Regions from separate parts of the Geodermatophilus sp. URMC 61 genome, predicted to be linked through region 2. Evidence: riboswitches for the same ligand, from Rfam matches in the RefSeq annotation. Region 2 holds a riboswitch; each other region holds the start of a gene.

Region 1 (3,262 bases), 2.1 Mb from region 2:
CGGCCGCACGCGTTGACGAACGGGACGGTGACGCGGTCGCCGACCCGCCAGCGCCGGACGTCCGCCCCGACGGCGGCGACGGTGCCGGCCAGCTCGTGGCCGGGCACGTGGGGGAGGACGACGTCCGGGTCGTGGCCCTGCCAGGCGTGCCAGTCGCTGCGGCAGACGCCGCTGGCCCCCACTCGGACGACGACGCCGCCGGGCGCCGGGTCGGGGACGGGGACGTCCTGCACGGTCAGCGGGCCGCCGAAGGAGTCGAACACGAGAGCACGCACCTGGTGAGCCTCTCCCAGGCCGCTCCTACGCTGCAGGCGTGTCCACCCTCACCGTCCCCACCCGGTTCTGCGGCCCGCCAGGCACGGCCAACGGCGGGTGGCTGGCGGGGACGCTGGCCACGCTCGTCGACGCACCCACGGTGAGCGTCCGGCTGCGCCGGCCGGTGCCGCTGGAGCGACCGCTGAGGGTGCGGACCGACGGGGCGGCCGAGCTGTACGACGACGCCGAGCTGCTGGCCCGGGCCGAGCCGTCGTCGTTGGACCTCGAGATCCCTCAGCCCCCGTCGGTCGCGCAGGCGGCGGCCGCCGTCGAGGCGCTCCCGCCGTGGGCGGACCACCCGTTCCCGCGATGCTGGGGGTGCGGACCCGAGCGGCCGGTCGGCGACGGCCTGCGCACCCGGGTCGGCCCGCTGCCCGGTCGGCCCGAGCTGTGGGCGGGGGTGTGGCGGCCGACCGCCGACCTGCCTGCGGTCTCCGGGGCGGCGGCGCCGGAGACGGTGTGGGCCGCGCTGGACTGCCCCTCGTCCATGCCGCTGTGGACCGAGCCGCCCGGTCCGCTGCTGCTCGGCACGATCACCGCGCAGCAGCAGCGGCCGGTGCCCGTGGGCGCGGACTCCGTGCTGCTGGCCTGGGTGCTGGAGCGGGAGGGCCGGCGGTCGACCACGGCTTCCGCGCTCGTCAGCCCGGACGGCGAGGTCGCCGCCCGGGCGCGGGCCGTCTGGTTCGCGGTACCGGCGTCCACCAGCTGAGACGCCTGTTCCACGGCCGACGGCGGCCTGCCTAGGATCACGCCGGCTCACGGGAGGCAGTGACGAACACCTGGCTGGCTGCCCGGCAACCTGCACTCCGTCCGAGGTGCTCCCAGGGGAAGAGCCGGCCGGACGGCGCCCGCCGCCCGGCAAGGACGGAGCTCTCGCGCGCCGCGGGTCCTCCGCGAGCGAGAGGAAGCGGCGGATGAGCGACCCCCGGAGCTGGAGCTTCGAGACCCGCCAGATCCACGCCGGCACCAGCCCCGATCCCACGACCGGTGCCCGCGCCCTGCCGATCTACGCGACGACGGCCTATCAGTTCCGGGACACCCGGCACGCCGCCGACCTGTTCGCGCTGGCCGAGCTCGGCAACATCTACACGCGGATCATGAACCCGACGCAGGACGCGCTGGAGCAGCGCGTGGCGTCGCTGGAGGGCGGCGTGGCGGCCCTCGCCGTCGCCAGCGGACAGGCGGCCGAGACCCTGGCCATCCTCAACGTCGCCCAGGCCGGCGACCACGTCGTCGCGTCCGCCTCGCCGCGGTGCAGGACGACGGCCGCTACGCCGTCGCCTCCCACCTCGACCACCACGCCGACGAGCTGGCCCGCCGGTTCGACGCCGGCAGCTACGTGGTGCTCACCGAGGCCATGAACTCCTGGGACGTCGGCCGCGGCCGCGGTGGGGTCGACGCGGCGCTGGCCCGGATCACCGCACGGACCGTCGTCGCCGGCGTCGACACCCGACCGGCTGTACCCGCTCGCGCTCCAGCAGCAGGTGGCCGACGCCCTCGGCGTCCCGCTGCGGGTGATCGCCTCCCCGCACGGGCACGACGGCTTCCTCATCGAGGTCGACGCCGTCGGCGCGCTGGTGCGGGAGCTGGTGGGGACGTGACCACCCGGCAGTGCGCCACCGATCGCCCCGTCGCCCGGCGCTGCCTCCCGTGACGGTCCGGAGCGGGCGGCCGTGGTGGCTCGTCGCCGTCGCAGCCGCGATGGGCGTGGGAGCCCTGGCCACCGCCGTGGTCGCCGTCGTCGACGGCCCGGAGCGCACCGAGCCCCTCGCGTTCGGCGTCACCACGCCCGGAGGCGCGAGGGCCGCCGCGGAGCTGGACGCGGTCGAGGCCGCCGTGGGGGAGCGTCCGTCGCTGGTCCTGACCTACGCCGACTTCACCACCCCACCCCCTGTCGCCGACCTCGACGCCGTCGCGGCCCGGGGCGCCGTCCCGGTGGTGACCTGGGAGCCCTGGGACTGGGACGCCCCGGACAGCGGGGCGTTCGGCCTGGCCGCCATCGCGGCCGGGGACCACGACCCGTACCTCCGGCAGTGGGCCGACGCGCTGCGGACCTGGGGCCGGCCGGTGCAGGTGCGCTTCGCGCACGAGCAGAACGGCGACTGGTACCCGTGGGCGGTGGGCGTGTCGGGTACCACGGCCGCCGACCACGTCGCGGCGTTCCGGCACGTCACGGAGGTGTTCGATGCCCAGGGAGCGGGCAACGTGCAGTTCGTGTGGAACCCGAACGTACGGTTTCCCGGGTCGTCGCCGATGGCCGAGACGTGGCCCGGCACCCGGTACGTCGACCGCGTCGCCCTCGACGGCTACAACTGGGGCACCGGCTCCCCCGGCTCCGGCTGGCAGGAGCCCGACGAGCTCTTCGGCGACAGCCTCGAGGAGCTGCGCGAGCTGGCCCCGGGGATCCCGATCAGCATCACCGAGGTCGCCTCCGCCGAGGAGGGCGGGGACAAGGCCGCCTGGGTCACCGATCTGGTCGCCTACCTGGACGCGCAGGCCGACGTCGCGGCGTTCGTCTGGTTCGACCACGACAAGGAGGCCGACTGGCGGATCACCAGCAGCCCGGCCAGCGCCGCGGCGATGCGGGCAGCCCTGGCCGGACGCCGGCTGGTGGCCCGGTGACCGCCGCGCAGGCACCGGCGGACGTCCGGGTGCCCGCGCCGACCGACCCGGTGGAGGCCCGGCGCCTGCAGGCACTGGAGCAGCTGCACCTGCTGGGCACCGGCCAGGAGGAACGCTTCGACCGCATCACCCGGCTGGCACAGCGGGTGTTCGACGTCCCGATCGCGACCATCACGCTGGTGGACGAGGACTCCCTGTGGTTCAAGTCCGCCCAGGGGATGCCCGTGGACCGGGCGGAGCGTCAGGCGTCCTTCTGCGACCGGACGATCGCCCTCGGGACGACCCACGTCGTGCCCGACGCCCTGGCCGACGTCCGCTACGCCAC
Region 2 (3,262 bases):
GACGGTGACCGTGATCCCGGCGATGAGCGAGGGCCGCGCCTCGGGCAGCAGCACGGTGCGGACGACGTCCCGGCGGCGCGCGCCCATGGACATCGCCGCCTCGACCTTCCCGGGGGCGACCTCCCGGAGACTGGTCTCCACCAGGCGGGCCAGGAAGGGGACGGCGCCGATCGTCAGCGGCACGATGGCCGCCGTCGAGCCGATCGTCGTCCCGACGATGCCGCGGGTCACCGGCGCGACCAGGAACAGCAGGATGATGAACGGCAGCGACCGGCCGAGGTTGACCACCAGTCCCAGGAACCGGTTGAGCAGCGGCCGCGGGGTCAGCGCGCCGGGGGCGGTGACGGTCAGCAGGATCCCGAGCGGGACGCCGAGCAGCACGGTGAGCAGCGCGGAGACCCCGACCATGTACAGCGTCTCACCGGTCGCCTCGACCAGCTGCGGCCAGACGCGGGTCCAGTCGCTCATCGGCCCGCTCCCGTCGCCGCCACCGCGTTGGTGTCCCGGGGTACCGCCTCGACGAGGACGCCGTCGTCGCGCAGACCGCGCAGCGCCCGGTCCAGCCGGCTCAGGTCGCCGGTGGCCCGCAGCAGCAGCCGGCCGTAGCGGCCCCCGGCGACGGTCTCCACCGAACCGCCGGCGACCTCCACCGCGAGCCCCAGCTGCCCGACCAGGGTCTGCAGGACGACGGCCTCGGGCGTGCGGTCGGTGACGGTCACCCGGAGGAGGACCCCGTCGTGGCCGGCGCCGGCGTCGGCGAGCGGCGCGGGCAGCAGGGCGTCGCTCAGCGGCGAGTGCTCGCGGGTCAGGACCTCCGAGAGGCGCCCGCTGTCCACGACGCGCCCCCGCTCGAGGAGGACGGCGCTGTCGCACACGGCCTTGACGACGGCCATCTCGTGGGTGATGAGCAGCACGGTCAGGCCGAGCTCCGACCGCACCCTGCGCAGCAGCTCCAGCACGCCGGTGGTGCTGGCCTGGTCCAGGGCGGAGGTGGCTTCGTCGCAGAGCAGGACCCTGGGGCGGCCGGCCAGGGCGCGGGCTATCGCCACCCGCTGCTTCTGCCCGCCCGAGAGCTGCCCGGGGTGCGCGTCGGCCCGCTCCCCCAGCCCGACCAGTTCCAGCAGCTCGGTGGCCCGTCGGCGGCGCTCGGCCCGGCCGACCCCGGCCAGCTCGAGCGGGTGCTCGACGTTGCCGGCCGCGGTCCGCGAGTCCAGGAGCTCGAAGTGCTGGAACACCATCCCGATGGACCGGCGCGCCTGCCGCACCTGGTCGTCCGGCAACTCGGTGAGCACCCGGCCGTCAACGGTGACCGACCCCGACGTGGGCCGCTCCAGCAGGTTCACCAGGCGCACCAGTGTGCTCTTGCCCGACCCGCTCGGGCCGACCACGCCGGCGAACTCACCGGCCTCCACGCGCAGGCTGACGCCGTCGACGGCGACGACCTCGCCGGACCGGCCCCGGGCGGGGAAGACCTTGCGGACGTCGTGCAGATCGATCACGGGTGAGCAGTCCTCGGGTGAGCAGGGGGGAACGGGGCGCGTGGCGCCGGCGGGCGGGCCCACCCGGCTGTGCCCCACGGACGGCGTCGGCAAGCGGCGGATCGACGGCAGCCGGGCTGCGCCGGAGGGCCGGGCAGCTACCGCGACGAGGGTCGAGCGGTCAGCGACACAGGGCCGCGGCGGTGCGGCACAGGTCGACGTGGCGGCGGGCCCACGTGGGCGCAGGGCCGGTCATCGTGTCCTCCATCGGTCCTGGCAGTAGCACCCTCGTCCGCCGGGCGGGGGGTTGCTGCGGCGTCGTCGAGCCAGGTCTCTCGGCCGCTCCGGATGGCGTTGCCCGCAACTGTACTGAGCCGACCGGCCCGCCGGCCCTGCGACTTGCCCCACAGGCGGCGCCCACCCGGGCGTCCCGGGCGCGGTCGCGGGGGTCTTCGCCCCCGGCCGGCACCGGACGCAGATGCACAGCGCAGCCCTCAGGCGTGGCGGACCGGGCGGGTGTCGCCCCGACCACCGCGGTCCGCTGCGCATCGGTGATTGTCGTGCCGCCTGACGCGGTGGACCGTGTTGACCGACACCCGTCCATCGCACGGACCGGAGGTGCGCGGTGCACCTGACCCCTCGCGAGCAGGAGCGCCTGCTGCTCTTCACGGCCGCGGAGCTCGCCCGACGGCGCCTCGCCCGGGGCGCCCGGCTCGGCGCGACCGAGGCGATCGCCCTCGTCTGCGACGAGGTCCTGGAGATGGCCTGGGACGGGGTGCCCCTCGAGGAGGTCGTCTCCCGTGCCCGCGGCGTGGTGGCGGCCGACCAGGTGCTGCCCGGGGTGGCGAACACCGTGCCGAGCCTGCAGGTGGAGGCACTCTTCCCCCACGGCTCGTCCCTGGTCCACGTGCCCGAGCCGTTCGGCCCCGCCGACCCGACCGGGCCGGGCGCCGTCCTCGCGCAGGACGGCGACGTCGACCTCGCCCCCGGACGGCTCCGGCGCACCGTCGAGGTGACCAACCGCGGCGACCGCCCGGTATGGATCTCCTCGCACTTCCCGCTCGAGGAGGTCAACCCCGCCGTGGAGCTCGACCGCGAGGCGGTCCGCGGTTTCCGCCTGGACCTGCCGGCCGGCATCAGCCGGGAGTTCCCGCCCGGGACCACCTCCGTCGTCCCCGTGGTGGCCCGGGGAGGTCAGCGGTGAGCCGCATCTCCCGCGCCCGCTACGCCAGCCTGTACGGACCCACGACCGGTGACCTGCTGCGCCTCGGCGACACCGACCTGTGGGTGCGCGTCGAGGCGGACGACACCGAGCCCGGCGACGAGATGCTCGGCGGCTGCGGGAAGACCGCCCGCGACGGGCTGCTCGTGACCGACCGTGCCCCTCGGGACAGCGCCCTGGACATGGTGGTGCTGGGCGTCGTGCTCATCGACCCCCTCCTCGGGGTGCGCAAGACCAGCATCGGCATCAAGGACGCCCGCGTCGTCGGGATCGGCCGGGCCGGCAACCCCGAGGCCACCGACGGGATCGACCTGGTGGTGGACTCGCACACGGCGATGATCCCCGGCGAGGGCCTCGTCGCCACGCCGGGCGTCGTCGACTCGCACGTCCACCTGTCCAGCCCGGAGGTCGCGCCCGCGGCGCTGGCCGCCGGGGTGACCTCCCTGGTGGGCATGGGCATCGGCGGGGTGTGGGACGTGGGCGCGAACCCCGCGCCGAACCTGCACACGCTCATCGAGGGCTGGCGGGACACCCCCCTCAACGTGGCCTTCCTCGCCCGGGG
Region 3 (3,262 bases), 3.1 Mb from region 2:
GGGGCGGTGTTCACGATGTTCGTCTTCGCGATCCTCGACCAGGTCGAGCAGCTGGGTGCCATCCGCGACTTCTTCCCGACCGCGGAGGAGTTCGCCTGGACCGACCTGCTGCAGACCCCCGTCGACTCCGGCGACATGTTCCGCGGCGTCGTCCAGTCACTGGTCTACGCGGTGGTGTTCACGGCGCTCGGGTTCCGGCACTTCTCCCGCCGCGACGTCACCTCCTGAGGTGCTGGAGTGCCACGGCGGGCGGAGCACGGCCTGCTGCGGCAGCCGGGCCGCGGTCTCGTAGTAGGGCCCCACGTCGGGCGCGAAGCCGTCGGGACTGGTCAGGGTGTGCACCGTGACCCGGGGACGTGGCACGGCGACCCCCGCTACAGCGACGCGCGGACGGCCTGGGCCCAGCCCTCGCCCATGGGTGCGTCGGTCACCGTCACGTTGGGGACGGCGGCCAGCAGGTCCGCCATCCCGTCGACGGTGGCCCCGTTCGCGGTGATCCACAGCCGGTCGACCGCCGGCGCCATCTCCAGGTCGCTGACGCTGTCGCCGATGGCCACCGCGTCGGCCGGGGTCAGCCCGCGCCGCTCGAGGTCCCAGGCGATCGCCGCGCCCTTGGAGATGCCGCGCGGCATCAGGTGGTAGACCCGCGGCGGCAGGGCCTCGGGCACCAGCGTCATCCGCGACGTCGACAGGATGGCGCCGTTGTCCTTGAGCGTCAGCCAGCCCACACCACGCTCCGCCAGCTCGGCGTCCACGGCCAGCGGGTCGACCCGGCCCCGCAGCAGGGCGTCGGTGACGTGGGTGGCGTGCCAGGGCGCGTGCCACTCCAGCCGCCCGGCGTGGCGGGCCAGCAGGTCCTCGACGACGCCGAGCTCGGCCATCACCTCCATCGGCGTCCGGCCGGCGTACTCCTCGGGCAGCGCGCCCGTCAGCCGGTGCACGCCACGGCCGCCGTCCCAGCTGACCACCGCGCCCAACTCGGCGATGGCGCCGTCGGCGGCGAAGATCCGCGCGGCCTCCACCACCTGCTCGAACGTGCGCCCACTCACCAGCACCAGGGCCACGCCAGCGCGGTGCAGGTCGTGCAGCGCGCCGGCCGGGTCGTCGGTCAGGTCGCGGGCCGCGGTGTGCCAGAACGAGCCCCGCGGGCCGACCATCGTGCCGTCGAGGTCGGTGTAGACGACGCGCGTGCTCACCTGCCCATCCTGGCCCGGGCCGCGGCGAGGCCGGCCACGTGGGTAGAGTCGCGGGCGTTCCACTCATCCAGAGGGGCAGAGGGACACGGCCCGACGAAGCCCCGGCAACCGCCGTCCTGCGCGTCCGCGCGGCGGAAGGTGCCAATTCCGTCCCGCGCGGCTCGACGGCCCGACGCGGGGAAGATGAGGAGGTAGTCGTCGCATGACCCTGACCGCTCCCGGTTCTCGCCAGGCCGACTCCAGTGCGGGCGGCCCCGTCCCGCCGTCCCCGGCCCGCGGGCTGGTCTGCCGCAACTGCGGCGCCACCTTCGGCCTGATCGCCGAGCACGCCTGCGCCGAGTGCTTCGGTCCGCTGGAGGTCGACTACGACCCCGACCTGCTCAAGGCGGTCACCCGCGAGCAGATCGAGGCCGGACCGCAGAACATCTGGCGCTACGCCGCGCTGCTGCCGGTGGGCCAGGACCCGGCCGACCGCGTCACCCTCGACCCGGGCATGACCCCGCTCGTGCGCGCCGACCGGCTGGCCGCCGAGCTGGGCCTCACGGGCGGGCTGTGGGTCAAGGACGACTCGGCCAACCCCACGCACTCCTTCAAGGACCGCGTGGTGAGCCTGGCCGCCACCGCCGCCAAGAGGCTGGGCTACGGCAAGATCGCCGCCGCCTCGACCGGCAACCTGGCCAACTCGGTGGCCGCGCACGCCGCCCGCGTCGGCCTGCCCTCCTTCGTCTTCATCCCGTCGGACCTCGAGCCGGGCAAGGTCGTGCAGTCGGCGGTCTACGGGCAGACGCTGGTCGCCGTCGACGGCTCCTACGACGACGTCAACCGGCTGACCAGCGAGCTCGCCGAGACCGACGAGTTCGAGGACACCGCCTTCGTCAACCAGAACGTGCGGCCCTACTACGCCGAGGGCTCCAAGACGATGGGCTACGAGATCGCCGAGCAGCTCGGGTGGCGGATCCCGGCGCAGGTCGTCATCCCGATGGCGTCGGGCTCGCTGCTCACCAAGGTGGACAAGGCGTTCCGCGAGCTGACCGCGGCTGGCATCGTCGAGGCCACCGAGTGGACGATCTTCGGCGCCCAGTCCGCCGGCTGCGACCCGATCGCCACCGCCTTCGACAACGGCTGGGACGTCGTCAAGCCGGTCAGGCCGACCGGCATCGCCAAGTCGCTGAACATCGGCAACCCGGCCGACGGCCCCTACGCCCTCGACGCGATCCGGCGCACCGGCGGTGCCGTCGGCCGGGTGCACGACGCCCAGATCGTGCAGGGCATCCGCGACCTGGCCCGCACCACCGGCGTCTTCGCCGAGACGGCGGGCGGCGTCACCACCGCGGTGCTGCGCCAGCTCGTCGAGGACGGCCGGCTGGACCCGGCCAAGGAGACCGTCATCCTCAACACCGGCGAGGGGCTGAAGACCCTCGACCCGCTGGAGCCGGTCGTCGGGCCGACCCACCGGGTGTCGCCGTCCCTGTCCTCGGTCCGGGCTGCGGGGCTCATCGGCTGACCCGTGGGGTGCGGCGCGATCCCGGGTTCCGGGGGCGTCGTCCTCCGATCCGGTGTGCCGCGCGCGTGAGTCTGGTCTCACCTGGCGTTTTGTGCTGTACGTTCTCCCGCGGTTCGGTTCCACGTTCGTGTTTCGACGGGCGGAAGAGCTCGACCCGGCCTCCCTGGTCGGTGGGGGGTCGTCCGCAGGCACGAAACGTGGGAGCGCACGTGGCACAGGGCACCGTGAAGTGGTTCAACGCTGAGAAGGGCTTCGGCTTCATCGCCGTCGACGGCGGCCAGGACGTCTTCGTCCACTACTCGGCCATCCAGATGGACGGCTACAAGAGCCTCGACGAGGGCCAGCGGGTCACCTTCGAGGTCGTCCAGGGCGAGAAGGGTCCGCAGGCCGACGCCGTCCGCGTCGCCTGAGCTCGCGAAGGCGAGCATCCGGCACAGCGCCGAGAACCACCCAGCACGCTCATCGAGGCCCGGGTCCCCGACAGGGGAGCCGGGCCTCGGTGCTGTGTCGTCCTGTCGTCCTCCGGACGACGACCGCGGTCCGGTGCCGTCCCCCTGGCGCG

Evidence for each region. A riboswitch is a leader RNA that binds a small molecule or an ion and turns the genes downstream of it on or off. The one in region 2 is predicted to bind S-adenosylmethionine.
Region 1: it holds a riboswitch for S-adenosylmethionine, as region 2 does, so the genes downstream of both, ACU610_RS18670 (PLP-dependent transferase) here and ACU610_RS08520 (putative leader peptide) in region 2, are expected to answer to the same signal.
Region 3: it holds a riboswitch for S-adenosylmethionine, as region 2 does, so the genes downstream of both, thrC (threonine synthase) here and ACU610_RS08520 (putative leader peptide) in region 2, are expected to answer to the same signal.

What each region holds. Positions count from the first base shown of each region.
Region 1 covers NZ_JBRFHZ010000002.1:3,983,861-3,987,122, forward strand. The annotation lists gene ACU610_RS18660 (zinc-dependent alcohol dehydrogenase family protein) at 1-275, opposite strand, end outside; gene ACU610_RS18665 (hypothetical protein) at 314-1,024, shown strand; SAM riboswitch class IV at 1,070-1,186, shown strand; gene ACU610_RS18670 (PLP-dependent transferase) at 1,230-1,676, shown strand; gene ACU610_RS18675 (glycoside hydrolase family 26 protein) at 1,966-2,937, shown strand; gene ACU610_RS18680 (PP2C family protein-serine/threonine phosphatase) at 2,934-3,262, shown strand, end outside.
Region 2 covers NZ_JBRFHZ010000002.1:1,844,806-1,848,067, forward strand. The annotation lists gene ACU610_RS08510 (methionine ABC transporter permease) at 1-468, opposite strand, end outside; gene ACU610_RS08515 (methionine ABC transporter ATP-binding protein) at 465-1,499, opposite strand; gene ACU610_RS08520 (putative leader peptide) at 1,660-1,746, opposite strand; SAM riboswitch class I at 1,740-1,833, opposite strand; gene ureA (urease subunit gamma) at 2,104-2,682, shown strand; gene ACU610_RS08530 (urease subunit alpha) at 2,679-3,262, shown strand, end outside.
Region 3 covers NZ_JBRFHZ010000002.1:4,957,505-4,960,766, forward strand. The annotation lists gene ACU610_RS23195 (ABC transporter permease) at 1-228, shown strand, start outside; gene ACU610_RS23200 (HAD family hydrolase) at 375-1,196, opposite strand; SAM riboswitch class I at 1,257-1,386, shown strand; gene thrC (threonine synthase) at 1,399-2,700, shown strand; gene ACU610_RS23210 (cold-shock protein) at 2,910-3,110, shown strand.